Regions from separate parts of the Streptomyces sp. NPDC000151 genome, predicted to be linked through region 3. Evidence: riboswitches for the same ligand, from Rfam matches in the RefSeq annotation. Region 3 holds a riboswitch; each other region holds the start of a gene.

Region 1 (9,444 bases), on a different contig from region 3:
GCTCGTGGCTGCCGGCGGCGGCGATGGTGCGGGCGCCGCCGATCGCTTCGAGCAGGCGCCCCGCGATGTCGCCCTGTATCCGCTGGTACTGCGCCACGCAGTCCCCCGTCTCGCGGACGAAGGCGCGCATCAGCAGCGCCAGCAGCGGCAGTCCGACGACGAAGGCGGCCGCGGTCCACGGGTCGAGCAGGGCCAGCGCCACCAGCGCGCCGACCGGCGTGAGCGCCGTCGCGGCGGTGGCGGCCAGCGCGGTGGGCGCGGTGCCGGCCGTGCCGGCGTTGCCGACGATGCGCGACACCAGGTCACCGGGCTCGTGGCGGTCGGTCGCCGCGGGCCCCGCTGCCAGTACGCCGCGCAGCGCCCGGCGCCGCAGCCAGGCGGTGGCGCGGGGGTCCGTCGTGCCGGTGAGCAGCCCGTCCAGCGCGCCGATGAGGATGAGCAGGGCGGTGAGCCCGGCGCAGGCGAGCAGCCACGGCTGCGCGGGGCGGCCGTCGAGCAGCAGGTCGAGCGTGTGGCCGAGGGTGGCCGGGAGGGCGAGACCGACCGCGGCGCCACCGGTGGTGAGCAGCAGGACTGCCGAGGCCCGGGGGGCGCTGTGGCGCAGCGCGCCGAGCAGCAGCCGGTCGGCGGGTTTGGCGGTCACGGGTTCTTCCTCCCAGACGGAGTCTCGCGGACGGGGGGGTGCGGTGAGCTGTACCTGACAGGCGAAGAAGCGGAGCTGTGGGGGTGGTGCGCGTGCGGCTCCCCCAGGAGCCGCACGCGCACCGGTTCGTCCCGGCGTCGGCCACCGGAGCAGGCCGGACGGTGCGGGCGGTGTGCCGTGTCCGGACCGGATCGGACCTCACGATCCGGGCCGGGCACGGTCACCTCCCGTACCGCGGTCGGCCTGTATCACCTCCCGGTCCGCGGTCGACGCGTACCGGAACGAACCTGATCAGGGGCGGCGGGCCGGACGGAGCCGGGCCACCGCGGGGATGACGCGCTAGCAGATGAGGAGGCTCAGGGTGCTGTCGCAGTCCAGCAAGCTGTCGGTACTGTCCTCGCCGCTCCCGTGCTCCGGGGCCTCCAGCATCTGCAGATCGAGCAGTGCCACGTGGCACGTCCTTCCGTTGGTCGGTTTCAGTGCCGCAGCCCGTCCGGCGCCGGCAGCGGCGGGAGGAACGGCAGCTGTACGGGGTCCTCGTGCAGGGCCGAGCCCAGGGCCAGCAGGCAGCCGGCCGTGCCCGTGGACAGGTCCATGGAGAGCCGCATCATCTGGTCGCCGGGGAAGGCCAGTTCGCCGCGGTAGGGCATGGCGTACCAGCTCAGGTCGGCGATCTGTGCGGCGAGCGCGGCCTCGACGTCGGGGTCGGGGGTCGTCGTGCGGGCCAGGTGCAGCACCATGCCGGCGCGGCCCCTGAAGAGGCCGGGCTGCGCGTAGAAGCGGGCCTGGGTGGCCGGCAGGATCGCGGCCCTGGCCTCCTCGAACTCCGCGTCGGCGCGGTGCGTCAGATAGTCGTCGAGCACCATCGCGATGCCCGCCGAGCCCGCGCCGAGGTACGGCATGGTGCGCCAGCCCTCGTCGACCAGCAGGGTGCCGCGTTCGTTGCGCACGCACCGGGCGAGGTCGCTGCGCAGCGCCTGCGCGGCGAGATCGAGCAGCCCGGGGTCGCCGGTGCCCTCGTACAGCCGCAGGAAGAGCAGCGCGGGGCCGCTCGCGCCGCGCAGCAGTCCGGCCCGGTTCGCGCAGCTCTCCAGCCGGTCGGCGGCGTGTCCCGCCGCCTCCAGCGCCCGGTCGCGCAGCTCGCGTTCGCCGCGTCGGCGCGCCAGGTGGTCCAGGGTGAGGCCGATGCCGGCCAGCCCGCCGTACAGGTCGGGCGCGAGGCGGTACCACTTCTCGGCGAGCACCCGCTCGATCAGCTCGTCGGCCCGTTCGCGGTGGCCGAGCCGGTCCAGTACGTAGGCGACGCCGGCGAGTCCGTCGTAGCACCCGAGGGGGGTGCCGAGGGGAGGCGGAGCGGTCTGCCGCAGTAACCACTCCTCGCCCTCCTCGAACCCCTCGGCACCCGTCTCGTGGAGCGCGTACAGGACACCGGCCGCCCCGTGGGCGATGCCGAGTCCGCCGCCGTCGGCGAACTGGGCGATGTCGCCGGGGAACAGGCGGTCCGTGCGCTCGGGCGTGGCCGAGGCGAGGATGCCCCGGACCATGGACTCGCGGCTGCGCGGCCAGTCGGCCGGGTCGCAGACGTACGGTTCGCGGGTGTCGACCGCGACGAGGTGGCGGGCCTGCGCGGGGCGCCGGATGCGCGGCCTGGCGGGCCGGTGCGCGCAGATCGTCCGCACGGCCTCCTCCAGGAAACCGGCCGGCACGCCGGGGAATTCGCGGACGACGATCTCGGCGAGGTCCGCCGCCTTCTCCCGCTCGATGGTCAGCAGCGTGGTCATCGGCAGGAAGAGCGCGAGGCGCAGGCAGGCCAGCGCGTACCGGTCGACGTCGTAGCCGGTGCGCTCGCGCGGGGCGAGGAAGCCGGGGTGCGCGAGGGACTGCCGGGTCCCTTCGCCGCTGCCGGCGGCGGCCTCGAAGTCCAGCAGCGTGACGCTCTGTTCGTCGGGCGCGACCATGACGTTGAACATGTGCAGGTCGTTGTGGACCAGGCCGCGGCGGTGCACCGCGGCGACGGCCTGCTCGACGGCGTTGTACATGCCCAGCGCCCACTCGGTGTACGAGGTGAGCGCCTCCGGGTCGGGGTCGGCGGTGAGCAGCGGGTGGCGCTCGGCGAAGAAGGAGTTCAGCGGCTTGCCCGGGATGTGCTCCAGGACCAGGAAGCGGTGGTCGCCGACGGTGAGCCAGTCGCGCACCTCGGGGGCCACGCCGAGGCCCGACAGCCGCTCCAGCGCGGCGCGTTCGCGCTCCAGGCGGGTGACCGCGTCGGCGAGGTCGGCGGCGAGGCCGGCGTGCGGCCTCGCCTCCTTCAGGACCACCCTCTCACCGGTGCTCCGGTCCCGGCCGGCGTAGACGCCGCCCCCGTTGGAGAAGTGCAGCGCCGACTCGATGGCGTACGGCAGGTCGGCGACGGTCGTGGCGTTGCGGGCCGCGAGCTGCGGGGCCAGGAAGCCGGGCAGCGGCACCCACTCCGGCGGCCGGAAGGCGGGCTCGCGGCGGTCCGGGACCAGCCGTCCTTCGGCGTTCTCGATGGCGGGCACGAGCGCGCCCGTGCCGTCGACGCAGTACCGCCGGGCGAAGCCGCCGTACCGCACGTACAGCGGTCCGTCGTTCCACCGCAGGTCGCTCAGGATGTAGGGGCCCGGCTCGCCGTCCAGCAGCGAGCCCAGCTCCTCCAGAACGCGGTGGCATTCCGCTTCGTCCAGCGGGTAAATGGTGGCGAATTTGCCGCTGGCGGCCCGGTCGGCGTACTTGGAATTCCGCAGGTGCAGCGGGCGCGGGCCCGGCACGAATTTGAACGGAATGGACCTGGCGACGCAGTAGTCCCAGACCTTGGACGCTATCTTCTCCGCATTGTCCGGGCAGGCCGACACATGTATCTTCCACCCCTGCTTCGGCCTGCCCGGACGCGGGTTCCCCTCGCTGTCCACGGGATTGACGTGGAGCCAGTCCCCGGAGAGGAAACAGCGCCACCCTTCGGGGACCGCGCGTTGCGCCGCTTCGTAGACCGCACTGTCGTCAGCTGCGGCACTTTCCCCGACGGACAAACGGTCCGGGGTTTCATAGAAATACCTGTCAGCCAGGCAGTACACCTCGTACCGCTTATCCATCGTCTCCCCCCTCGGCGGCGTGGAATAGAGATTTCCACGCAACGGGAGGGACGGACAGTCACAGATGTCATGAGATCACCGTGAGGAACGCACAGGTAACTCTAAGTACGGACCAGGGGCTCGCTCATCCGTTCGACGGGGCGGGCGGGGCGTACGGGGCGGCGCTACTCCTCCGGCGGGAAGACTGATTCCCCGGAGTCCGCCTCCGTAATCAGGATCGCCTCGACCGGACATCCCTCGGCGGCCGACAGCACGGCCTCACGGGCGTCCGTCTCGCCCGCCACCGGGTGCGACTGCCGCGCGGAGTCCAGCCGGAAGTCCCCGGGCGCCATGCTCGCGCACAGCCCCGAGCCGATGCAGACCCCGCGGTCCACCTCCACCTGCCAGCGGTCGCCCATGCGCTCACTCCCCCGCCGGGAGGTGGATCATCTTGTGCTCCAGATACGCGCCGTACCCCTCGGGGCCGAACTCCCGCCCGATGCCGCTGTTCTTGTAGCCGCCGAACGGCCCGAGCATGTCCAGGCTGAAGGTGTTCACGGAGTACGTGCCGGTGCGCACCCGGCGCGCCACCTCGATGCCGCGCTCGGTGTCCGCCGTCCACACCGATCCGGAGAGCCCGTAGTCGGAGTCGTTCGCGATCCGTACCGCCTCGTCCTCGTCCTCGTACGGCAGCAGGCAGATCACCGGGCCGAAGATCTCCTCGCGGGCGATCCGCATACCGGGCGTGACCTCGCCGAAGAGGGTGGGCTCGACGTACCAGCCGGTGGCCTGGTCCGCCGGGCGGCCGCCGCCGGCCAGCACCTTGGCGCCCTCCTGCTGCCCGGCCGCGATGTACTCCAGCGACCGGCGCCGCTGCCGCTCGGCGACCAGCGGGCCGACCTCGGTGGCCGCGTCCAGCGGATCGCCGACCTTCAGGGCGGTGGCCGCTGCGGCGAACCGCTCGGCGATCTCCTCGTAGTGGGAGCGCGGCGCGAGGATGCGGGTCTGGGCCACACACGCCTGCCCGTTGAGCATCCAGGCGAAGGGGGTGATCCCGGCGACCGCCGCGTCCAGGTCCGCGTCCGGCAGGATCACCGCGGCCGACTTGCCGCCCAACTCCAGTGTCACGCGGGTGAGCCGGCGCGCGGCCACCTCCATGACGCGTTTGCCGGCCGCGACCGACCCGGTGAAGGACACCTTGTCCACGCCCGGGTGCCCGACCAGGTACTCGCTGACCTCCCGGTCGGCCGGGAGGATGGACAGCACACCCTCGGGCAGCCCGGCCTCGGCCGCGATCTCCGCGAGCAGATACGCGTCCAGCGGCGTCTCCGGCGACACCTTCAGCACCGCCGAGCACCCGGCCAGCAGCGCGGGCGCGAGCTTGGCGGCGGCGGTGAACTGCGGGACGTTCCACGGCACCACGGCCGCGACCACCCCGACCGGCTCGCGGCGGATCAGCAGCGGCCCGAGGAGGCCCTGCCGCCGCTCCTCGTAGGCGAAGTCGCGGGCGACCGTGATCGCCGCGTCCCAGGCCAGCATCGCGGCGAGCGACTGCACCATGACGCCCGCGGTGTACGGGGTGCCGTTCTGCGCGCTGATGAGCCGCGCGAACTCCTCGCTCCGCACGGCGAACGCGTCCTTGATCCGCGTGATCACCGCGATCCGGTCGGCGAGCGGGGTGTCCGCCCAGACGCCGGAGTCGAAGGACGCGCGGGCCGCCGTGACGGCGCGGTCCACGTCGGCCCGGGAGGCGTGCGGCACCCGGCCGATGACCTGCTCGGTGTGCGGGGAGACGACCTCGATGGTGTCCCGCCCTGCGGGATCGACCCACTCGCCGCCTATGTAGAGCTGTCCGTGCTCGATCAGATCGGCCATCGACTCCGCCTCCCGCGGTCACCGCGATACGTGACGTAAATCTGACGCTGCATCAGAACTGATACCAGTTCTAGCTATAGTGGGCAACGGTGAGGCACGCGACGGCGTGCGGGCCGGGAGGGGCAGGACATGCCGCACGTGATCGACCACCGGGGCGGGGTGTGGAGCATCGCCGTGCCCATACCGGACAACCCGCTCGGGCACACCCTCGTCCATGTACTGGAGACGGACCGCGGCCCGGTGCTGATCGACACCGGCTGGGACGACCCGGACTCCTGGGACGCCCTCGCCGCCGGGCTCACCGCCTGCGGCACCGACGTGGCCGATCTGCACGGCGTCCTGGTCACTCACCACCACCCGGATCACCACGGTCTGTCGGCGCGGGTCAGGGAGGCGTCCGGCGCGTGGATCGCGATGCACGCGGCCGACACGGAGGTCGTCCGCCGCACCCGTGAGGCCGAGCCGGGCACGTGGCTGACGTACGTCATCGCGAAACTGGCCTCGGCTGGCGCGCCCGAGGACCACCTCGCGCCGCTCTACGCGGCCCGCGCCGAGGGGCGCACGCGCGGGCTCCCGGACCAGCGTCCCGCGCTCCCGGACCGCGAGATCGTCCCCGGCGAGCTGCTGGACCTCGCGGGGCGGCGGCTGCGCGCGGTCTGGACGCCGGGCCACACACCGGGCCACGTCTGCCTCCACCTGGAGGAGGCGCACCCGGCGGCGCGCCCCGGGCACGGCCGGCTCTTCTCCGGCGACCACCTGCTGCCGGGCATCACGCCGCACGTCGGCCTGTACGAGGACCCGGACGACGCGACGGTCACCGATCCCCTCGGCGACTATCTGGACTCCCTGGAGCGGATCGCGCGGCTCGGCGTCGCCGAGGTCCTCCCGGCCCACCAGCACGCCTTCACCGGCGCCGCCGAGCGGGCGGCGGAGCTCGTCGCGCACCACGAGGAACGGCTCGGCGGCCTGCGCGCCCTGCTCGCCGCCCCGCTCACGCCCTGGCAGCTCGCCGAGACCATGACGTGGAACCGCCCGTGGGAGGAGATCCCGTACGGCTCGCGCACCATCGCCGTCTCCGAGGCCGAGGCGCACCTGCGGCGCCTGGTGAAGGCGGGGCTGGCCGAGCCGGTGCCGGGCTCGGAACCGGTGACGTACCGGGCGGTGTGAGGCACGCGGCTGCCGGAGGCGGTGGGCCCGGGCGGCCACGCAGCCCTTCTGCACGTGCCGGAGACCGGCCGCTACCCGCCGGTTAAAGTGGTCCGGACAAGTTCATTCGTGCCCGACCGGGGGAAGCCGGTGGAAAACCGGCGCTGACCCGCAGCCGTGAGCCCTGGCGCGCATCCGTGCGCCGGAGCGAGCCGGAACGCCCGGCGGGGCACGCCCAAGGCTCCCGCGTACCGTACGGCCGCCCTTCATCGGCCGTCCGGCGCGCGGCACCGTCGAGGTATACGGAGCTGAGCCCGGTGCCACCGCGCCCGCGCGCCGCGCGCGACGTGGTGCGGCGGAGTACGGCTGCGTGACCTCCCACCTCGCGCACCCCGCGAACCGACCGAGAGGCACCGACCCCATGGCCATCACGGCCCGCTCCCTCGCCGCCCCGGCGCGCCGCTGCGCCGCGGCCCTGGCCGCCGCCGTGCTGTGCGCGGCCGCTGCCCCCGCCGCGTTCGCCGCCGACCCCGCGCCCGCCGCGTCCCCCAAGCTCCCGAAGGGCCTGTACGGCAGCACGGACCCGAAGTACGACGGCGTCTGGCGGCAGTCGCTGGCGCTGCTGGCGCAGGACACCGCGGGCGTGCGCCCGGCGGACTCGGCGGTGGACTGGCTCGCCGGGCAGCAGTGCGCCGACGGCGCGTTCACCGCGTACCGCGCCGACCCGAAGCAGGGCTGCGACGCGAAGACGATGCGGGACACCAACCAGACGGCCGCCGCCGTGCAGGCGCTGGCCGCGGTCGGCGGGCATGCGGACGCGGTGCGCAAGGGCGTCTCCTGGCTGAAGTCCGCCCAGAACGACGACGGCGGCTGGGGCTCGGCCGCCGGCGCCCCGAGCGACGCCAACTCCACTTCGGTGGTGATCGGCGCGCTGGCCGCCACGGGCACGAAGCCCGAGTCGGTGACGGCCAAGAAGGGCGGCACGTCGCCGTACGACGGGCTGCTCGCCTTCCGGCTCGGCTGCGACGCGAAGAAGAAGGACCGCGGCGCGTTCGCCTTCCAGGCCAAGGACGGGAAGCTCGCCGCCAATGAGGACGCGACGGCCGCCGCGGTACTGGGGGCGCTGGGGAAGGGCTTCGTCGTCGAGCCGGGTGCGGACGCCGCGAAGCCGGCGTCCTGCGAGGACGCCGCGAAGGACCCGCACGCGGCCGCCGCCGACGGCGCGGCCCACCTCGTCTCCGTCCTGGACGCGCACGGCCACCACCTGATGTCCGCGATGCCCGGCGCCGAGGCGCAGCCGGACGTCGGCAACACCGCCGACGCCGTCGTCGCGCTGGCCGCCGCGGGGCGTGCCGACGAGGCGAAGCGGTCGCTGGGCTGGCTGCGCGGGCACTCGGCGGCCTGGGCGAAGCAGAGCGGCCCGGCCGCGTACGCGCAGCTGATCCTCGCCACGCACGCCACCGGCGGCGACCCGCACGACTTCGGCGGCACGGACCTGGTGACGAAGCTCAACGCGACCGGCCCGAAGCCGGCGGCCGCCTCGGCCCGGCAGGACGGCAAGGACCAGAAGCAGGACGAGGGCGGCATCTCCGTGTGGTGGGTCGTGGTCGTCGGCCTGGCGGCGGGCGCCGGCATCGGCTTCCTGGTGAGCGGCCGCCGGAAGCAGAACCAGCTGTGAGCAGCGCCGTCCGTATCGCACGCGGCATCGGCGCCCTGGCCCTGGCCGGCACGGCCACGGGCCTGGCCGCCGCGCCCGCGCACGCCGAGGAGTACCGCTACTGGTCCTTCTGGACGGCGGACGCGGCGGCCCACGGGGGCGGTGGCTGGACGTACGCCACCGAGGGGCCCTCGACGGCCCGCCCCGCAGACGGCGGCGTGGCCGGCTTCCGCTTCACCGTCAGCGCCGACTCCGCGCGCGCCACGAAGCCGCGCGCGGCCGCCGACTTCGACGCGGTCTGCGGCGGCACGAAGGCGGCGGACGGCCGCAAGCGGGTCGCCGTCGTCCTCGACTTCGGCACGGCGGCCGACGCCCCGAAGGGCGAGAACCCGCCCGCGGCCCGTACGGAGTGCGCGCGGGTCCCCGAGGACGCGAGCGCGGGCGACGCGCTGGCCGCGGTCGCGGCGCCGCTGCGGTACGACTCCAGTGCGCTGCTGTGCGCGATAGCCGGTTATCCGGAAAAGGGCTGCGCCGAGCAGGCGGGCGGGTCGTCGAAGGGCTCCGGCGAGTCCACCGGGTCCACCGGGTCCGCGGCGCCCGATGGTGGCGCGTCCGGCTCCGGTGCGTCCGGCTCCGGCGAGCACACCGGTGCCGGTGGGCCCTCCGCCGGCCTGATGGGCGGCATCGCCGCGGTTGCCGTCCTCGGCGCCGCCGCGGTGTGGCAGGCCCGGCGCCGGCGCGGATGACCGGCACCCGAGCCCCCGCCCGGCTGCGCGCCCCCGCCCGGCTGCGTGCTCCCCTCGCCACGCGGGGGCGTGCGCTGCACGCCGGCGCGTGGTGGCTGTGGGCGCTGGGCCTGGCGACGGCCGCGTCCCGCACCACCAACCCGCTGCTCCTCGGCCTGCTCATCGGCGTCGCCGGATACGTGGTCGCGGCCCGCCGCTCCGACGCGCCCTGGGCCCGGTCCTACGGCGCGTTCGTCAAGCTCGGCCTGGTCGTGCTCGCCATCCGGCTGGTCTTCGCCTTCGTACTCG
Region 2 (9,444 bases), on a different contig from region 3:
CCGTACACCGCGCCGAAGATCAGCAGCACGAAGAAGACGTCACCGGCGATGATCCGGGTGTGCAGCAGCGCACCCAGCGACATCGCGGCGAGGGCGACGGGCAGGCCGCACGCGAGCGTGACGGCCTGGCCGCGCACCTCCTTCTCCTTGATCGCGAAGGTGGCGACCATGGCCGCCATGGCGCCCGCGACCATGTGCGTGACGTCCGTACCGAGCAGCGCGAGGACGGCGAGGGCCAGCACGATCGCGCCGACCGTCCGCAGCCCCGCCATCAGCCGCAGCAGTCCCGGGTCGGACGCCGCGAAGCGGTCCCAGGTGCGGATGGAGGCCCGCCGTGTCGCTGCTATCACGCTGCCGTACTCTCCCGAAGCTCGCCATGATCCATGGAGGCCCCAGCATCCCACGAGTCACGCCCCGGTACCGAGGTCGGTGCGCGCATCGCTGAGTCCGGCAGCGCCCTCGAAGGCGTCAGGCGGTGTCCTCCCGCGCCGTGCGCGTCCGGCGGACGCGATGGGCCGCCGCGACCAGGTTCTCCAGTGAGGTGCGCGTCTCCGGCCAGCCCCGGGTCTTCAGGCCGCAGTCGGGGTTGATCCACAGCCGCTCCGCGGGGACGGCCGTCAGCGCCGCGCGGATCAGGGCCTCGATCTCGTCGGTGTCCGGGACGCGCGGTGAGTGGATGTCGTACACACCCGGGCCGACCTCGCGCGGATAACCGGCGGCGGCCAGCTCACCGGCCACCCGCATGTGGGAACGGGCCGCCTCCAGGCTGATCACGTCGGCGTCGAGGTCGTCGATGGCCGGGAGAATGTCGCCGAATTCCGCGTAGCACATGTGCGTATGGATCTGGGTGTCGGGGCGCACGCCGCCGGTGGCGAGCCGGAACGCCTCGGTGGCCCAGGCCAGATAGGCGGCGTGGTCGGCGGCGCGCAGCGGGAGCGTCTCGCGCAGCGCCGGCTCGTCCACCTGGACAACCGAGGTGCCCGCCGCCTCCAGGTCGGCCACCTCGTCGCGCAGCGCCAGCGCGACCTGGCGCGCGGTGTCGGCGAGCGGCTGGTCGTCGCGGACGAAGGACCAGGCGAGCATCGTGACGGGACCGGTGAGCATGCCCTTGACCGGCCGCCCGGTGAGCGACTGCGCGTACCGGGTCCAGCGCACCGTCATCGGCTCCGGGCGGGAGACGTCGCCGGCCAGCACCGGCGGGCGGACGTAGCGGGTGCCGTAGGACTGGACCCAGCCGTGCCGGGTGGCGAGGTAGCCGGTCAGCCGCTCGGCGAAGTGCTGCACCATGTCGTTGCGTTCCGGCTCGCCGTGCACCAGGACGTCGAGCCCGGCCTTCTCCTGGTACGCGACGACCTCGCGGATCTCCGCCGCGATCCGCTCCTCGTACGCGTCCTCGTCGATCCGGCCCGCGCGCAGATCGGCGCGTGCGGTGCGCAGCGCGGACGTCTGCGGGAAGGAGCCGATGGTGGTGGTCGGCAGCGGCGGCAGGCCGAGGTGGGCGCGCTGGGCCGCGGACCGCTCGGGGTAGGGCTGGGAGCGCCGGCAGTCGGCGGCGGTGACGGCCGCGGCGCGGGCGCGCACGGCGGGGTCGTGGGTGAGCGCGGCGCCGGTACGGGAGGCGAGGTCGGCGCGGTTGGCGGCCAGTTCGGCGGCGATGATGCCGGTGCCGTGCGTCAGCCCGCGGGCCAGGGTGACCAGCTCGGCGGTCTTCTGCCGGGCGAAGGCGAGCCAGCGGGCGATCTGCGGGTCGATGTCGCGCTCGGCGGCCGCGTCCAGCGGGACGTGCAGCAGCGAGCAGGAGGCCGCCACGTCCACCCGGTCGGCGAGGCCCAGCAGGGTGCCGAGGGTGGCGAGTGACTTCCCGTGGTCGTCGATCCACACGTTGCGGCCGTTGACGACGCCCGCGATCAGCCGCTTGCCGGGCAGGCCGCCGGCCGCCGCCAGGTCGTCCAGATTGCCGGCCGCGGCCTCGGTGAAGTCCAGCGCCAGCCCCTCGACGGGGGCCTTGGCCAGTACCGGCAGGGCCTCGCCGAGACGTCCGAAGTAGGTCGCGACCAGGAGCTGCGGGCGGTCGGTGAGGGCGCCGAGGTCGCGGTAGGCGCGGGCCGCGGCGTTCAGTTCGGCCGGGGTGCGGTCCTGCACGAGCGCCGGTTCGTCCAGCTGGACCCACTCGGCACCGGCGGCGCGCAGGTCGGCGAGGACCTCGGCGTAGACGGGCAGCAGCCGGTCGAGCAGGGTCAGCGGCTCGAAGCCGGGGTCCACGCCGGGGGCCGGCTTGGCGAGCAGGAGATAGGTGACCGGGCCGACCAGGACGGGGCGTGCGGTGTGGCCGAGCGCGCGGGCCTCGCTCAGCTCCGCGACCTGCTTGCGGGAGTCGGCGGCGAAGACGGTGTCGGGGCCCAGCTCCGGCACCAGGTAGTGGTAGTTGGTGTCGAACCACTTGGTCATCTCCAGCGGCGCCGCGTCCTGCGTGCCGCGGGCCATGGCGAAGTACCCGTCCAGGGCGTCCGTTTCGACGGCGGCGCGGTGCCGGCGGGGGATCGCGCCGACCATGACGCTGGTGTCCAGCACGTGGTCGTAGTACGAGAAGTCGCCGGTCGGTACCTCGTGCAGGCCCGCCTCGGCCAGCTGCCCCCAGACGGAGCGGCGCAGTCCCGCGGCGGTCTCCCGGAGCGCGTCGGCGGTGACGCGGCCCTTCCAGTACCCCTCGACCGCCTTCTTCAGTTCCCGGTCCGGCCCCTGCCGGGGATAGCCGTACACGGTGGCCCGTACGGCCGTGGCGGTGTTCTTGCTGGTCACGTTGCTCTCCTTCGCGAGCGTGTCTCCGAGCGCCCGGCGACGGGCGAGAGCGCGAAGGGAGTGCACAGCGGACGGGACGCCACGCACTCGTGTGCCGCGTCCCTGCTGTACGCCGACCCGCCCTCGAGGTCACCGGAAGGACCGCACACGACGGGGGCCGCGTGCGGGCAACGGGCAGGTCTTCGGACTCACGAGCACGTCCACCCGAAGGTAGACACCTACTGGCCGTCGCTTCCCGGACCCGGTCGGATCCAGTGCGTATGACGGCGGTCGTTCCCGCTCACCGCTGCGGGGCAGTCCCGGATTCCCACCGGGTTCCCTCTTACGACGCGCCTGCCTGGCGGACAGGGCGAACCAGCTGCAGCGATCAGGTTATGCCCTGTCGCCGTCCACGTGCCATCCCCCGCTGTGTGCGTACGCCGTGCCGAGTGTCGTCGGGCAGCCCCGCGCGGAACAGGTCGGGGGTATCGGGCCGACTGTCCGACAAGCTGACCTGACGTGTCGTCAGGCAGAGTGCCGAGATGTGCCGCACGCGCCCCTTATCGTGCGCTTATGAGTCAAATGCCTGATTCCGCCCGTGACCGGATCGCCATCATCGGCATCGGCTGCCGCCTGCCCGGCCACGCCAACGACCACCGGGCGTTCTGGCGGAACCTGGCCGAGGGCCGGGACTGCATCGTCCCGACCCCGGCCGACCGGTACGACGTCACCACCCTGGGCAGCCGGGACCGGGCCAAGCCCGGGCGGCTGGTCGGCGGCCGCGGCGGGTACATCGACGGCTTCGACGAATTCGACCCGGCGTTCTTCGGCATCAGCCCGCGCGAGGCCGCCCACCTCGACCCGCAGCAGCGCAAGCTCCTGGAGGTCTCCTGGGAGGCCCTGGAGGACGGCGGCCAGCGCCCGGCCGGCCTGGCGGGCCGCGACATCGGCGTGTTCATCGGCGCGTTCACGCTGGACTACAAGATCCTGCACTTCGCCGACCCGGACTTCCTGGCGGCACACACCGCGACCGGCACCATGATGACGATGGTGTCGAACCGCGTCTCGCACGCCTTCGACTTCCGCGGCCCCAGCGTCTCCCTCGACACCGCCTGCAGCTCCTCCCTCGTCGCCCTGCACCTCGCCCGGCAGAGCCTGCTGCGCGGCGAGACCGACCTCGCGCTGGCCGGCGGCACACTGCTGCACAGCGCGCCGCAGTACACCATCGCCGAGACCAAGGGCGGCTTCCTCTCCGTCGACGGCCGGTCGCGCGCCTTCGACGCGGCGGCCGACGGCTACGTACGTGCCGAGGGCGTCGCCGTCGTGGCACTGAAACGGCTGGCCGACGCGGTGCGCGACGGCGACCCGGTGCACGCCGTGGTGCTCGGCAGCGGGGTGAACCAGGACGGGCGGACCAACGGCATCACCGTGCCGCGCGAGGACGCCCAGGTGGACCTCGTACGGAAGGTGTGCGCCGAGGCGGGCGTCGCGCCCGGCAGCCTGCAGTACGTCGAGGCACACGGTACTTCCACGCCCGTCGGCGATCCGATCGAGGCCCGGGCGCTCGGCCGCGTCCTGTCCGCGGGCCGCCCGCCCGGCGCCCCGTGCTACGTGGGCTCGGTCAAGACCAACATCGGGCACACCGAGGCCGCCGCCGGCATCGCGGGGCTGATCAAGACCGTGCTGTCCCTGAAGCACGGGAAGATCCCGCCGCACCTCAACCTGGAGCGGCTCAACCCGGCCCTCGACGCGGCCACGCTGCCCTTCGAGATCCCGGACCGGCTGGTCGACTGGCCCGCGCACGACGGGCCGGCCCGGGCCGGCGTCAACTCCTTCGGCTTCGGCGGCACCAACGCCCACGTACTGCTGGAAGAAGCACCGGCCCCCGAGGCGGCCCCGCGGCCCGAACCGCCGCAGCGCAGCCGTACGATCCTGCCGCTGAGCGCACGCCACCCGGACGGCCTGCGCGCACTCGCCGCCGGTCTCCGCGCCGAGCTCTCCGGCGCGCACGGCACGCCGCCCGATCTCGCCGATGTCGGCCACACCCTCGCCCACCGCCGCGAACACCATGCGCACCGGCTCGCGGTGACGTACTCACCGGCGGCGCCCGACTCGCTGGACGAGGCGCTGGCCGCGTACGAGCGGGGCGAGCAGCATCCGGGTGTCGTCACGGGCCACTGCCGCGAGCGCGAACGCCGGGGCGCGGCCTGGGTGTTCACCGGTATGGGGCCGCAGTGGTGGGGCATGGGCCGCCGGCTGCTGACGGCCGAACCGGTGTACCGCGCGGCCGTCGAGGCGTGCGACCGCGAGATCCGTGCGCAGGCCGGCTGGTCCCTGCTGGACGAACTCGCCAAGGACGAGGCCGCGTCGAGGATGGGGGAGACCTGGCTCGCGCAGCCGGCCAACTTCGCGCTCCAGACCGGCATTTCCGCGCTCTGGCGCAGCCACGGCGTCCGGCCCGACGCCGTGGTCGGCCACAGCACCGGCGAGGTCGCCGCGTGCTACGAAGCCGGGGTCTACACCCTGTCGGACGCCGTCAAGGTCATCCTGCACCGCAGCCGACTCCAGCACCGGCTGGCCGGCACCGGCACGATGCTCGCCGTCGGGCTGACCGAGGCCGAAGCGGCACGCCGCGTCCGCCCGCTGCGCGACCGGGTGTCGGTCGCGGCGGTCAACAGCCCCCACGGCGTGACCCTTTCCGGAGACGCGGACGCACTTCGCGGACTCGCCTCCGACCTGGAACGGGACCAGATCTTCGCCCGCTTCCTGGCGGTCGACGTCCCGTACCACAGCGTGCGGATGGACCCGATCAGGGAGGAGCTGCTGGCGGCGCTGGCGGACCTCAAGCCGCGCCCGCCGGAGCTACCGCTGTACCTGACGGCACGCCAGGAAGCCGTGGCCGGAGGCGGGTTGAACGCCGCGTACTGGTGGGAGAACGTCCGCGAGCCGGTCCGCTTCCGGGCGGCCGTCGACCGGCTCGCCGAGGACGGCCACCGCCTCTTCCTGGAAATCGGGCCGCACCCGGTCCTGGGCCACTCGATCGCCGAGTGTTTGGAGGGGAAGGGCACCGAAGGCCGGACGCTGGCCTCGATGCACCGCCAGGAGGACGACGTCGAACGGTTCCACCGCACCCTGGCCGAACTGCACACGCTCGGCGTGGAGTTGGACTGGGGCGCCCTCCAGCCGGGCGGCCGGGTGGTCCCGCTGCCCCGCTACCCCTGGCGCCGGGACCGGTACTGGGCCGAGCCCGAGGGCATCGCGCAGCTCCGGCTCGGCCGCCTCGACCACCCGCTGCTGGGCCGCCGCACCACACACCCCCGGCCCACCTGGGAGGCCCGGCTCGACACCGAACAGCTGCCGTACCTGGCGGACCACCGCATCCAGGGCAACACCGTCTTCCCCGCCGCGGGCTATCTGGAGATGGCGGCGCAGGCGGTACGGGCGCTGACCGGCGGCGGCCCGGCGGTGCTGGCCGACATCCGGCTGGCCAAGGCGCTCTTCCTCGACGACGCGCGGCCGACGGCGGTCCAGTTCTCCTTCGACCCGGACAGCGCGGGCTTCACCGTCGCGACGGGCGCTGCCGACCCCGCCGTGCACGCCACCGGCGTCGTCCGCACGGGCCAGCGCCGCGGCCCCGGCCCCGCTCTCGACCCGGACGCGGTCCGCTCCCGCACCAGCCGCCGGCTGTCCGGCCCCGAGACGTACGCGGCACTGGCCGAGCAGGGGTACGAGTACGGCCCGGCGTTCCAAGGCATCGAGGAGGTCTGGACCGGACCCGGCGAGGCGCTGGCCCGGATCCGGCCGCCGGCCGGGCTCACCGGCGGCGCGGCGGACAGCCACTGCCACCCGGCCCTGCTCGACGCCGCCTTCCAGACGCTGCTGACGACCCAACTGACGTCCGTATCGGCCGAGGACGACCGCGCGTCCGGCGGCATCCGCCTGCCGCTCGCGATCGCCGAGGTACGCCTCGACCCGGTCGGCGACCGTCCCTTCTGGGTGCACGCCACCCTCACCGGTCAGGACGCCGACGAGATCACCGGCGATCTCGCGCTGTACACGGAGGACGGCGCGCCGCTGGGCCGGATCACCGGCTTCCGCGCGGCGGACGTCGAACGTGCCTCCGCCTCGGTCGGCCTGAGCACGATCGACAACTGGCTGGCCGAGGTCGTCTGGACCGACGCCGACAGCCTTCCGGAGGATGCGGACGGCCTCGGCGATCTGCTGATCCTCGCCGACGCGGGCCCCCTCGCCGAGCGGCTGGCCGGGTTCGCACGCGCCCGCGGCGGACGCTGCCACCTGGTGCGCCCCGGTACGAGGTATGCGCACGGCCCGGAGGAATCCACGGTCCGGCCCGATTCGGCCGAGGACCTGACCCGCCTCTTCGCCGACCTCGACGCTTCCTTCGACGCCGTCGTGCACCTCTGGAACCTGGACCTGCCACCGCTGGACGAGGTCACCCGTACGGAACTGGCCCGGTGCACCGGCCTCGGCGCGTACTCGCTGGTCCGCCTCGCGCAGGTGTTGCCGGACGCGCAGCCCGGCGCCCGGCTGTACATCGTCACCCGCGGCACTCAGGCCGTGGCCGCCGGCGACCCCGTCGAACCGCTGGGCGCGGCGGCCTGGGGCCTCGGCAGGGTTCTGTGGCAGCAGGAACTCACCGCGCAGCGCGGCAAGTTGATCGACCTCCCGGCCGAGCCCGCCGAGGGGGAGGCCGAGGCACTCTGGCGCGAGCTCGCCACCGGGGGCGGCCGAGCCACCACCGACGACGAGGAGATCGCACTGCGCGACGGCCAACGTCGCACCAGCCGGCTCCGCCCGCCCGCCGGTCTCACCCGCCCGCTGCCGCTGCGGCTCCGCCCCGATGCGGACTACCTCGTGACCGGCGCGTTCGGCGCGCTCGGCCAAGTGCTCTGCCGCACTCTCGTGGAACGCGGCGCCCGCCGGCTGATCCTCGTGGGCAGGACCCCGCTGCCCGACCGCACGGAGTGGCACCGCGTCGACCCCGACAGCCCCGCCGGGCAGCGGATCGCCTTCCTCAAGGAGCTGGAGGCGCTCGGTGCCCAGCCGGTCCCGGCCCCGCTGGACATCACCGACGAGGCGGCGCTGACCGACTGGCTGGCCGACCGCCGAGGCCGCCAACTCCAGCCTATCCGAGGGGTGTTCCACCTGGCCGGAGAGGTCAGGGACGCGTTGGTGCCGGCGATGGACCGGGCGGCGTTCGAGGCCGGGTACGGTCCCAAGGTGGCCGGCGGCTGGCTGCTCCACCATCACCTGCGCGACGAACCGCTCGACCACTTCGTCCTCTTCGGCTCCATCGCGGCTCTGCTGACCACGGCCGGGCAGACCAACTACGCGGCCGGCAACGCCTTCCTGGACGCGCTCGCCCACCACCGCAGGGCCCGCGGCCTGCCCGCGCTCAGCCTGGCCTGGGGCCCCTGGGACGCCGGCATGATCGAGGAGCGTGGCCTCGCGGAGCACTACCGCACGGCACGCGGCATGAGCCCGCTCTCGCCCGCCGCCGGCATGGCCGTACTGGAGCGCACCATCGGCCAGGAGCGAGCCCAGCTCGCCGTCGCCACCGTGACCGACTGGCGGACCGCCACCGCCTGGTACGCAACGCCGCCCCCGCTCGTCGCCGACCTCGCGGCGGCCGCCGCCGACGCCCCGGCGACCGCCGCGCGCGGCACGTTCCTGGACGCCTTCCACGCGGCCGAGGGCGAGGAGGCCCGCCGCCACCTGATCACGCAACGTTTCGGCGAGCTGGTCGCCGCCGTACTGGGCGTGCCGCAGGACCGCGTCGACCCGGCGGCCGGGCTGCTCGCGCTGGGCCTGGACTCCCTGCTGGCGATGGAGCTGCGCGCCAGGACCGGCACCGAGCTGGGCGTCACACTCCCGGTGGTGGCACTCCTCAGCGGCGAACCGGTCGACGCGCTGACCAACCGGCTGTACGACGGGCTGCTGGCGGCCGGCGAGTCCGAGGCCGCGCCCGCGATCGAGCAGCACACCGAAGAACAGCGCACCGGAGATCAGCGCCCCGAAGCGGAGCATCCCGAAGAGGAACAGCAGTACCCCCTCACCTACAACCAGAAGGCGCTGTGGTTCCTCCGGGAGCTCGACCCGGATGCGCACGCCTACAACATCGGCGGCGCGATGGTGGTGCACGGCGAGCTCGACCCGGAGCTGGTCCGCACCGCCTTCCGCCTCCTGGTGGAGCGGCACCCGTGCCTCCGCACCACCTTCGTCGCGGAGCAGGGGCGGCCCGTGCAGCGCGTCTCCCCGGAGGCGCGGGCCGACACGGCCGTGTTCGACGTACAGGGCGAGGACTGGGACGCCGTACGCGAGCGGCTGGTCCATGAGTACCGCAGGCCGTACGACCTGACGCGTGACCCGCTGGTCCGGCTCCGCCTCTTCAAGCTCGCGCCGGACCGGTGGGTGGTCCTCAAGGCCGTCCACCACATCGTCTCCGACGCCCACTCCATCTTCACCTTCGTCGAGGAGCTGTTCACCCTCTACGACGCACTGCGACACGGCAGACCCGCCGAGCTCCCGCCGCTGCCGGCCCGGTACCTGGACTTCCTCGACCGGCAGCACAGCCTGCTCGCCGGGCCCGAGGCACAGCACATGCTCGACTACTGGCGGGCGCACCTGCCCGCGCGGATCCCGGAC
Region 3 (9,444 bases):
CGTGGCGCTCGCGGAGGTCGAGTACCTGCTGCGGCACCGGCGACTGGTGACGGTGACGGGGCCCGGCGGCGTCGGCAAGAGCGCGCTCGCCGGAGCGCTGGCGCGCCGGCCGGGACTCGGCCCGGAGGTGATCGTGGCCCGTACCGACCTCGCGCCGCTCGCCGACCCCGGGCTCGTGCCGCACTGGCTGGCCCGCGCGCTGGGCATGGACGGTCCCGCGGGAAGGCCCCAACTCGCCGCGCTGGCCGAGGCGTTGGGGGACACCCCGGCGCTGCTGGTCGTGGACACCTGCGAACACCTGGCCGGGCGGTGCACCGAGGTCCTCACCGCGCTCGTCAGCGCCTGCCCCCGCCTGCACGTGCTGGCCACCAGCCGGACCCCGCTGCGTACCCCGGGCCTGTATCCGCTGTCCCCCGTACCGCTCGATGTCGCGACCGGCCTGTTCGCGGCGTACGCCCGGCAGCTGGACACCGAGGAGGCGGCGCCCGACGCGGTCCGGCGGATCTGCGCACTGCTGGACGGCCTGCCGCTCGCCGTGCGGATCGCCGCGGACCAGCTCGCGCACCGCTCCGCCGCCGACGTGCTCTCCTGCTTCGCCCGGCCCGAGGCCGCGCTCGACCTGCCGGCCACCGCGCCCGGCCTGCCCGGCCGCCAGCGTTCGCTGCGCGAATCCCTCAGCTGGAGCCTGCGGCTGTGCACGGCCGAGGAGCGGCTGCTCTGGGCGCGGCTCAGCGTCTTCCCCGGCAGCTTCGAGCTGGCGCACGCAGTGGAGATCTGCGGCGACGCGCAGCTGCCGCCCGGCCCGCTCGTCGCGGCCTTCACCGGGCTGGCCTGGCAGTCGCTGATCGAGCCGTACCCGGACAAGGAGGAGGGCACGGCCTTCCGGATGCCGCGCGCCACCCGGGCCTACGGGCGGCAACGGCTGCGTCTGTCGGGAGAGGAGCGGACGCTGTTGAACCGCTTCCTGACCTGGACGCTGCGCGAATCCTGATGTCCGGCGCACATGTTTGACCAGCTTCTTCCTCAGGGAATTCGCCATATGCACACCTCGTGCATCGAATGCTCACTAGGCTGTTCCGCTCCAGCCGCCGCTCTGCGGGCAGGTACCGCCATGCCGAAGCTTCCTCCGGCCGGACGCGTCAGTACCGTTCCGGCCGCACCGCCGTCCGGCACTTCCGTGAGGCTGGTTCGAGGAACGTTTTTCCCACTGGCGCTGGCCATGGTCTGCGCCCTCCTGGGACGGGCCATCGGCCTCCCGCAGCTCTTCCTGCCCCTGATGCCCGCCGTCGCGGCACTGCCCGCGGTCGGGCGGACGGGCGGGCGCTATGTGCTGAGCGCGGGCGCGGCGGCGCTCGGCGGCGTGGCGGTACTGGGCTGGGGCGCCCGGCCGGTGAACGTGGTCGCGGCGCTGGCGGGCGTCCTGACGGTGACCGTGCTGACCCGCACCGCCGCCCGCCGCAGCCGCCGCCAGGAGTCCAAGCTCGCCCGCCTCGGCCGGCTGGCCCAGGTGGCCCAGGCGGCGGTGCTGCCCCGGCCGCCCGAGTCGGTGGGCGGGGTGCGGCTGGACGCGCGGTACCTCGCGGCCACCCCCGGTGCCACGGTCGGCGGCGACATCTGCGGCGCCGAGCGCACCCGCTTCGGGGTGCGGCTGCTCATCGGCGACGTGTCGGGCAAGGGCCTGGACGTGGTCGCCACGGCCGCCGAGACGCTGCACATCTGGCGGGAGCTCGCGCACCACGAGAGCAGCCTCGCGGGCATCGCGCTGCGCATGGACACCGCCGTCACCCGCATCCACCACCACGACGGGTTCGTCACCGCGCTGCTGATCAATGTGTACGACGACGGCCGGGTGGAGCTGCTGAGCTGCGGCCATCCACCGCCGCTCCTGGTACGCGGCGGCCGGGCTTCCTGGCTCGCCGGGCTGGACGCGACGGCCCCGCTCGGGCTGATGCGGATGGTGCAGGACCGGTGCCCGACCGCGGTCGTGCGGCCGGCGCCGGACGACTGGCTGCTGCTGTGCACGGACGGGGTGGCCGAATGCCGCAACGGCGACGGCGAGTTCTACCCCCTCGCCGAGCGCCTCACGGCGTTCTGCGACCGCGAGCCGACCGTCGTCCTGGACACGCTCGAAGCCGACCTGGCCCGCTACCGCGACGGCGCCTCCCGGGACGACGCGATGATGCTCCTCATCCGCCCGCCGACCCGGCAGCGCTCCGGCTGAGCCGCGGCCGCCGGGCTCCCCACGAAAGTACTCAGTCGGACTCCGGCGGCGGGGGCGGCGTGGGCGCGCCGGCCGGCGGCGCGATCTTCGCGTGAGCGGTCGTGCCGGTCCTGCCGGTCGTCGGGGCCGCGGCCGCCGGGGCTTCCGTACGGGGCAGTACGGCATCCCGGCGCGCGCCCGGATCCCAGCCGGTCTCCACCACCCGCTTCTGCACGAGCACGGCGCCGCCCAGCACCACCGCGCCGATGGCCAGCATCAGCACGACGGCGCCCGCGCCGCCCGGCTTGGCCGCGTTGCCGATCAGCGAGCCGAACCAGCCGAAGTCCGCGTCCCCGAAGGTGGTGTTCTCCTCGCCGAACGCGCCGAGCACCTTCAGGAGCAGCGCGGGCAGGAAGGTGATGAGGACGCCGTTGACGAAGGCGCCGACGGCCGCGCCGCGCCGGCCGCCCGTCGCGTTGCCGTAGACGCCGGCCGCGCCACCGGTGAAGAAGTGCGGCACCAGCCCCGGCAGGACCAGCGCGAGGCCGAACCACGGGTGGAAGAGCGCGGAGAGCAGCCCGAGGCTGACCAGGCCGCCGAGGAAGCTGCAGAGGAAGCCGATGAGGACAGCGTTCTGCGCGTACGGGAAGACGATCGGCGCGTCCAGCGACGGCACCGCGCCGGGCACCACCTTCCTGGCGATGCCCTGGAACGCCGGGACCAGCTCGCCCAGGATCGTCCGCACGCCGAACAGGATGATCGCGACGGCGATGCCGAACTGCAGGCCCTGCATGACGGACTGCATCACGTAGTTGCCGAGGCCGGTGGCGGCCGCGCCGCCGTCGCCCGCGAACGCCTTGAACGCGGTCTCCCGGCCGGCCCTGGCCAGGAAGAGGACCGCCATGATCACGTAGATCAGGACCATGGACAGCGCGGTGGCGACCATCGAGTCCCGCAGGAAGCGCAGCCCCTCGGGCAGCTTCATGTCCTCCGTACTGCGGCTGCGCCGGCCGACCAGCTGCCCGGCCGCGCCCGCCGCGACGTACCCGGCGGTGCCGAAGTGGCCGATGGCGATCGTGTTGTCGCCGGTGATGCGCTTGGTCCACGGGTGCGCGAAGGCCGGCATGGAGACCAGCAGGATGCCCAGCAGCACGCCGCCGACCAGCACCACGACGGCCGAGGACTGGCCGGCGGTGGCCAGCACCACGGTCAGCAGCGTCGCCATGAACAGCATGTGGTGGCCGGTCAGGAAGACGTACCGCAGCGGCGTGAAGCGGGCCAGCAGCAGGCTGACCCCGAAGCCGACGATCATCAGCCAGGCGACCCGGGCGCCGAACTGCGCCTGCGCGATGCCGACGATCGCCTCGTTGGTCGGGATGACGCCGTGCGCGCCGGTCGCGCCCTGGATCATCTCGCCCAGCGGGGCGAGGGCCGTGACGACCAGATTGGCGCCGGCCCCGATCAGCAGGAAGCCCAGCGTCGCCTTGAGGGCGCCGCCGACGATCTGCCCTGCGGACCTGCGCAGGGCGATCAGGCCGGTGGCCGTGATCAGGCCGACCAGGTACGCCGGCTGGCTGAGGACCTCGTTGACCAGGAATTCGGCGATCGATACGAGCCAGTGCATGGAGATGGTGCGCCCTTCGTTACTGGACGTCGTAGGTGTCTCGGAGGATGCGGTCGACCTCACCCGTACTGGTGAAGTTCTCGACGACCTTCACCGGGACGCCGACGTCGCCGAGCGTCCGGGCGATCTCGCCCGAGGTGAGGATGGCGACGGCCTCGCCGGCCTTGCCCTTGGCGGAGATGGTGTCGGTCGCCTCGACGGTGACGTACTTCGTCCAGCCCCAGCGGTCGAGCACCTGCTCCAGGGTGTTCTTCAGGAAGAGGCTGGTGCCCAGGCCGTTGCCGCAGACGGTGAGGATCTTGTGCGCGGACCCGCCGCCGGCCTGCCGTTCCGCCGGCTCCGCCGGCGCGTCCCGGCCCGCCAGCACCGCGTGCACCGCCTCCGGCGTCCGGGCCTCGCGCAGCGCCCGCTCGGTCTCCGGGTCCGCGAGCAGCCGCGCGAGCGCCGCCATCGCCTCCGTGTGCGCCCCGGAGTCCTTCGCCGCGAGCGCGACGACCAGGCTCACCGGGTCGTTCGACTCGTGCCCGAACTCCACCGGCTCGGCCAGCCGGACCCAGGACATGCCGGTCCTCAGGACCGCGGGCGAGGGGCGGGCGTGCGCGAAGGCGAAGCCGGGCGCGATGACGATGTACGGACCGTTCTCCTCGACGTTCTCGATCATTTCCGTGGTGTACTCACCGGTACTGGTACCGGTCGCGACCATGAGGTCGCCGGCGGCCCGTACCGCCGCTTGCCAGTCCGCCGCCGCCACGTCCAGCCGCACGGCCTCGGCGGGGATCAGTTCGCTCAGTGTCGGCATGGACGGGATCGTCGCACGAAAACGCTTGCCTGGATATGCGCGGTGCGGCGCCGGAAGGGATCATCGGAACATGAACGTGAGGATGCGGGTCGCCCAGCAGGAGGAAGCCGACGAACTGCTCGGCCGCAGTCCGCTCGCCGCGCTGGTGGGCATGCTGCTGGACCAGCAGGTGCCGATGGAGTGGGCGTTCACCGGTCCGTACACCATCGCCCGGCGGATGGCCGGGGACGACCTGGACGCGCAGGCCATCGCGGCGCAGGACCCGGAGGCGTTCGAGGAGCTGCTGGCCCGCAAGCCGGCCGTGCACCGCTATCCGCGGTCGATGGCCAAGCGGGTGCAGCAGCTGTGCCAGTACCTCGTCACGCACTACGACGGGGACGCCGAGGCCGTGTGGCGGGACGCCGAAACCGGCGCCGAGCTGCTGAAACGCCTCAACGACCTGCCCGGCTTCGGCAAGCAGAAGGCACAGATCTTCCTGGCCCTCCTCGGCAAGCAGTTCGGCGTGCGCCCCGAGGGCTGGCGCGAGGCCGCGGGGCCGTACGGCGAGGAGGGCTCGCACCGCTCGGTCGCCGACATCACGGGCCCCGAGTCGCTGGCCGAGGTCCGGGCGTACAAGCAGCAGATGAAGCGGGCGGCGAAGAAGGCGGCCGGCAAGTAGGGCCGCGCGGCCCGCCGCCCGGGGCGTGCGCGCTCAGCCCTCCGAAGGGGCGGCCACCCGCGCCGCCCACCGCTGTTCGACGCCCGACAGCCGCCAGTAGGCGATCGCCGCCGCCCAGACGACGACGAAGAGGCCGACGATGAGGTAGCCGACGTTGTCCAGGTCCAGGCCGGAGATCCGGTCGGTGACCGCGTCCTTCAGGCCGAGCTTGTCGTGCAGCACGGTCACCAGCTCGATGGTGCCGATGAAGAGGGCCACGGCGATGGACAGGCCGGTGATCGTGAGGTTGTAGTAGACCTTGCGCACCGGGTTGGAGAACGCCCACTGGTACGCGAAGTTCATGAACGTGCCGTCGAGGGTGTCGAAGAGGCTCATCCCGGCCGCGAACAGCAGCGGCAGGCACAGGACCGCGTACCAGGGCAGCCCGGACGCGGCGCCGCTGCCCGCCATCACCATCAGCGTCACCTCGGTCGCGGTGTCGAAGCCGAGGCCGAGGAGCAGCCCGATCGGGTACATCTGGCCCGGCCGCGTGATGGTCCTGGTGAACCGGCCGAGCACCCGGTTCATGAAGCCGCGCGAGTCCAGCTGCCGCTCCAGCTCCGACTCGTCGTACTCCCCGGCCCGCATGGCGCGGAAGACCCGCCAGATGCCGGCCAGCGCGATCAGGTTGAGGGCGGCGATGAGGTAGAGGAAGGCCCCGGAGACGGTGGTGCCGACCGTGCCGAGCACCTGGTGCGTACGGGAGCCCTCGTCCATCAGGGTCCCCGCGAGCGCCGCGCCGCCCGAGACCAGCGCGGCCATCAGCACGACCATGCTGGAGTGGCCGAGCGCGAACCAGAAGCCCACCGAGACCGGCCGCTTCCCGTCGGCCATGAGCTTGCGGGTGGTGTTGTCGATCGCGGCGATGTGGTCCGCGTCGAACGCGTGCCGCATGCCGAGGGTGTACGCGGTGACGCCCAGGCCCACGCCGAACACCTGTGTGCCGACGGTGTAGTGGCCGGGCACGACGAGCAGGAACAGCACACCGAACGCGACGATGTGCAAAGCGGCTATGACCGCCAGCAGGCCGGCCGTACGGACGGTGTCGCGCCGCTGCCAGCGGAACTGCGACAGATCGGCGGACGTGGGGGTATGAGTGGGCACGGTCATCCGGCCATCACGCTCCAGCACCTCGTGGAATCAGTTCGTGAGATGCCGTGGCCGGTCTCCTGGCTTACGAGGATCTCCTCCCCGCTCGTCAAGAGCGTGGAGGAGGACGCGCCCGCCCCGGCCTTCCCGTCCGCACTCCGCGGTCAGTGGCCCCCCGTACGTACGCGGTGCACGCACGGGGAATGGGTCGGTAGCTCCCCGATCACAGTGGCGAGGGCCGCTCCGGAATCGGACCCGTAGGTCTTCACCGGTCTTCCCGAGCACCACGGCCCGGCCACTCTAACCTCCCCCGTCCCGCCGCCGGGCGGTGTCCTCGGCCATCGGCTCTACGGCAACCGGGTCCGCCGCCGCCCAGTCGCCCAGCAGCCGCAGCGATTCCGCCGAGGCCGAGCCCGGCTCCGCGTGGTAGACGATCAGCTGCTGGTCCGGGTCGGCGGGCAGCCGCAGCGTCTCGTACGACAGGGTCAGCGGCCCGACGACCGGGTGGTGCAGCCGCTTCACGCCGAAGCCCTTGTCCTGCACGTCGTGCGTGGCCCACAGCTGCCGGAACTCCTCGCTCTTGACCGACAGCTCCCCGATCAGCGAGGCGAGCAGCGGGTCGTCGGGATGGCAGCCCGCGTCCAGGCGGAGGTAGGAGACGATGTCGGCGGCCTTGCTCTCCCAGTCGACGTAGAGCTCGCGCGCTGCCGGGTCCAGGAAGACCTGCCAGGCGATGTTCCGCTGCTCGGGCGGGAGCGCGGCGTAGTCGCCGAGCAGGGCGCACGCCATGCGGTTCCAGCCGATGACGTCCAGGCGGCGGCCCGCGACATACGCCGGAATCCCCTCCATCGCGTCCAGCAGCTGCTGCAGCGCGGGCCGCACCCGCTGCGGCCGCCCGGCGCCGCGCGAGCGCTTGGCCTTCGGCTTGACCAGGTGATTGAGGTGGGCCCGCTCGGCCTCGTTGAGCCGCAGGGCGCCGGCGATCGCGTCCAGTACGGCCGTGGAGACGTTCTGGCCGTGGCCCTGTTCGAGCCGTACGTAATACGCGACGCTCACCCCGGCCAGCTGCGCGAGCTCCTCCCGCCGCAGGCCCGGCACCCGGCGCCGCCCGCTGGGCCGCGGCAGTCCGACGTCCTCGGGCTGCAGACGCGCGCGGCGGGTGCGCAGAAACTCGCTCAATTCGGTGCGCTGGTCCATAGGCCCAGTATCCGGCCCGCCGCGTCCGTACGGGCCGGCCGAGCGGGCGTGAGGGTGCCACTACCAGTGGTACCAACCGCGTGCGTACGAAAACGGGGGCTCTGGCTCCGCTTCTCGTCCCGACGCAGCCTTGATGGCATGACACACACCTCTGTCACCGCGTATGCAGCACCCGCGCCCAAGGCACCGCTTGAGCGCACCACCATTCCGCGCCGTGAGCTCGGCGCGCACGACATCGAGATCGACATCAAGTACGCGGGGATCTGCCACTCCGACATCCACCAGGTGGACGAGGACTGGGGCCAGGCCATCTTCCCGATGGTCCCGGGCCACGAGATCGCCGGCGTGGTCTCCGCAGTGGGCCCCGAGGTCACCCGCCACCAGGTCGGCGACCGGGTCGGCGTCGGCTGCATGGTCGACTCCTGCCGGGAGTGCGACAACTGCAAGGCCGGTCTGGAGCAGCACTGCACCGGCACGGGCAACGTACAGACGTACAACGCCATCGGCCGGGACGGCGAGCCGACCTATGGCGGCTACTCGACCCACGTCGTGGTCTCCGAGGACTTCGCCCTCCGCATCCCCGAGGGCATCGGCCTGGACGCCGCCGCGCCGCTGCTGTGCGCGGGCATCACCGTGTACTCGCCGCTCTCCCGCTGGGGCGCGGGCCCCGGCAAGAAGGTCGCGGTCGTCGGCCTGGGCGGCCTCGGCCACATGGCCGTGAAGATCGCCCATGCCATGGGCGCCGAGGTCACCGTGCTCAGCCAGTCGCTCCGCAAGAAGGACGACGGGCTGAAGCTGGGCGCGAGCCACTACTACGCGACCTCCGACCCGGCCACCTTCCAGGAGCTGACGGGCCGCTTCGACCTGATCATCAACACCGTCTCCGCCGACCTGGACGTGGACGCCTACCTCTCGCTGCTCCGCGTGCACGGCACGATGGTGCAGGTCGGCGCGCCCGAGGGCGCGCTCGGCCTCTCGCCGTTCTCCCTGCTGGGCGGCAGCAAGGCGATGGCCGGTTCGATGATCGGCGGCATCCCCGAGACCCAGGAGATGCTGGACTTCTGCGCCGCGCACGGGATCGGCGCGGAGATCGAGGTGATCTCCGCCGAGCAGATCAACGACGCGTACCGCCGGGTGCAGGCGAGCGACGTCCGCTACCGCTTCGTGATCGACACCTCGACGATGTGATCAGTACCGCTCGCGCCCAGGGCCGAGCGGCGCGCGGAGCCGGGTGGCTGTTTCAGCTGCCCGGCTCCGCCGCATTTAGCGGCAGGTGGGTGGCATTAGCCGGACGTTAGTGGACCAATAGCCCACCCGGGCAGAGTGGATGTCGTGCCGGAGGGACCAGCCGGCCGCCTCACCACCAGCCGTCGCAGTCACCACTCACGGGGGAACCCACCATGTCGAAGAAGACCTCGAAGAAGACCGTCAAGGCCGCCGTCGCCTCCCTCATCGCCGTCGGCGCGCTGGCCGCCACCGCCGGCCCGGCCCTCGCCCAGTCCGCGCGGCCGGCCGCCGCCCGGCCCGCGCCCTGCACGGCATCGGCGCTGAAGTTCGAGGCCGGCACCGTCAGCCGCCCGATCAACCACGTCCTGATCAAGGCCACCAACACCTCGAAGAAGACCTGCGACTTCTCGGCCGAGACCTACCCCCTCCTGCGGCTCCACAAGGACCAGCAGGCGGTCACCCCGGTCGTCGACGGCTCCGAGCCGCAGGCCGTGGTCACCCTCGCCCCCGGCGAGACCGCCTACGCGGGTCTGACCCTCTCCGCCGCCGACTCGTCGGAGAAGGGCTTCAAGACCGGCAGCATCGAGGTGGCGGTCGCCAAGGACGTCGCC

Evidence for each region. A riboswitch is a leader RNA that binds a small molecule or an ion and turns the genes downstream of it on or off. The one in region 3 is predicted to bind cobalamin.
Region 1: it holds a riboswitch for cobalamin, as region 3 does, so the genes downstream of both, ABT381_RS32930 (SCO2321 family membrane protein) here and nicT (Nickel transporter NicT) in region 3, are expected to answer to the same signal.
Region 2: it holds a riboswitch for cobalamin, as region 3 does, so the genes downstream of both, metE (5-methyltetrahydropteroyltriglutamate--homocysteine S-methyltransferase) here and nicT (Nickel transporter NicT) in region 3, are expected to answer to the same signal.

The regions. Positions count from the first base shown of each region.
Region 1 is NZ_JBEPFC010000200.1:1,444-10,887, forward strand. Features, by position in the region: partial or broken gene ABT381_RS32900 (ABC transporter ATP-binding protein) at 1-643, opposite strand, end outside; gene ABT381_RS32905 (SapB/AmfS family lanthipeptide) at 983-1,093, opposite strand; gene lanKC (class III lanthionine synthetase LanKC) at 1,120-3,753, opposite strand; gene ABT381_RS32915 (ferredoxin) at 3,918-4,151, opposite strand; gene ABT381_RS32920 (aldehyde dehydrogenase) at 4,156-5,607, opposite strand; gene ABT381_RS32925 (Strvi_7410 family MBL fold metallo-hydrolase) at 5,737-6,774, shown strand; cobalamin riboswitch at 6,857-6,996, shown strand; gene ABT381_RS32930 (SCO2321 family membrane protein) at 7,175-8,431, shown strand; gene ABT381_RS32935 (SCO2322 family protein) at 8,428-9,156, shown strand; partial or broken gene ABT381_RS32940 (CbiQ family ECF transporter T component) at 9,153-9,444, shown strand, end outside.
Region 2 is NZ_JBEPFC010000013.1:80,425-89,868, forward strand. Features, by position in the region: gene ABT381_RS06880 (FUSC family protein) at 1-272, opposite strand, end outside; gene metE (5-methyltetrahydropteroyltriglutamate--homocysteine S-methyltransferase) at 469-2,799, opposite strand; cobalamin riboswitch at 2,956-3,173, opposite strand; partial or broken gene ABT381_RS06890 (condensation domain-containing protein) at 3,352-9,444, shown strand, end outside.
Region 3 is NZ_JBEPFC010000063.1:8,373-17,816, forward strand. Features, by position in the region: gene ABT381_RS18985 (ATP-binding protein) at 1-991, shown strand, start outside; gene ABT381_RS18990 (PP2C family protein-serine/threonine phosphatase) at 1,178-2,221, shown strand; gene ulaA (PTS ascorbate transporter subunit IIC) at 2,253-3,824, opposite strand; gene ABT381_RS19000 (PTS sugar transporter subunit IIAB) at 3,844-4,623, opposite strand; gene ABT381_RS19005 (HhH-GPD-type base excision DNA repair protein) at 4,694-5,281, shown strand; gene nicT (Nickel transporter NicT) at 5,315-6,430, opposite strand; cobalamin riboswitch at 6,463-6,713, opposite strand; gene ABT381_RS19015 (helix-turn-helix domain-containing protein) at 6,710-7,606, opposite strand; gene ABT381_RS19020 (NAD(P)-dependent alcohol dehydrogenase) at 7,745-8,794, shown strand; gene ABT381_RS19025 (DUF4232 domain-containing protein) at 9,007-9,444, shown strand, end outside.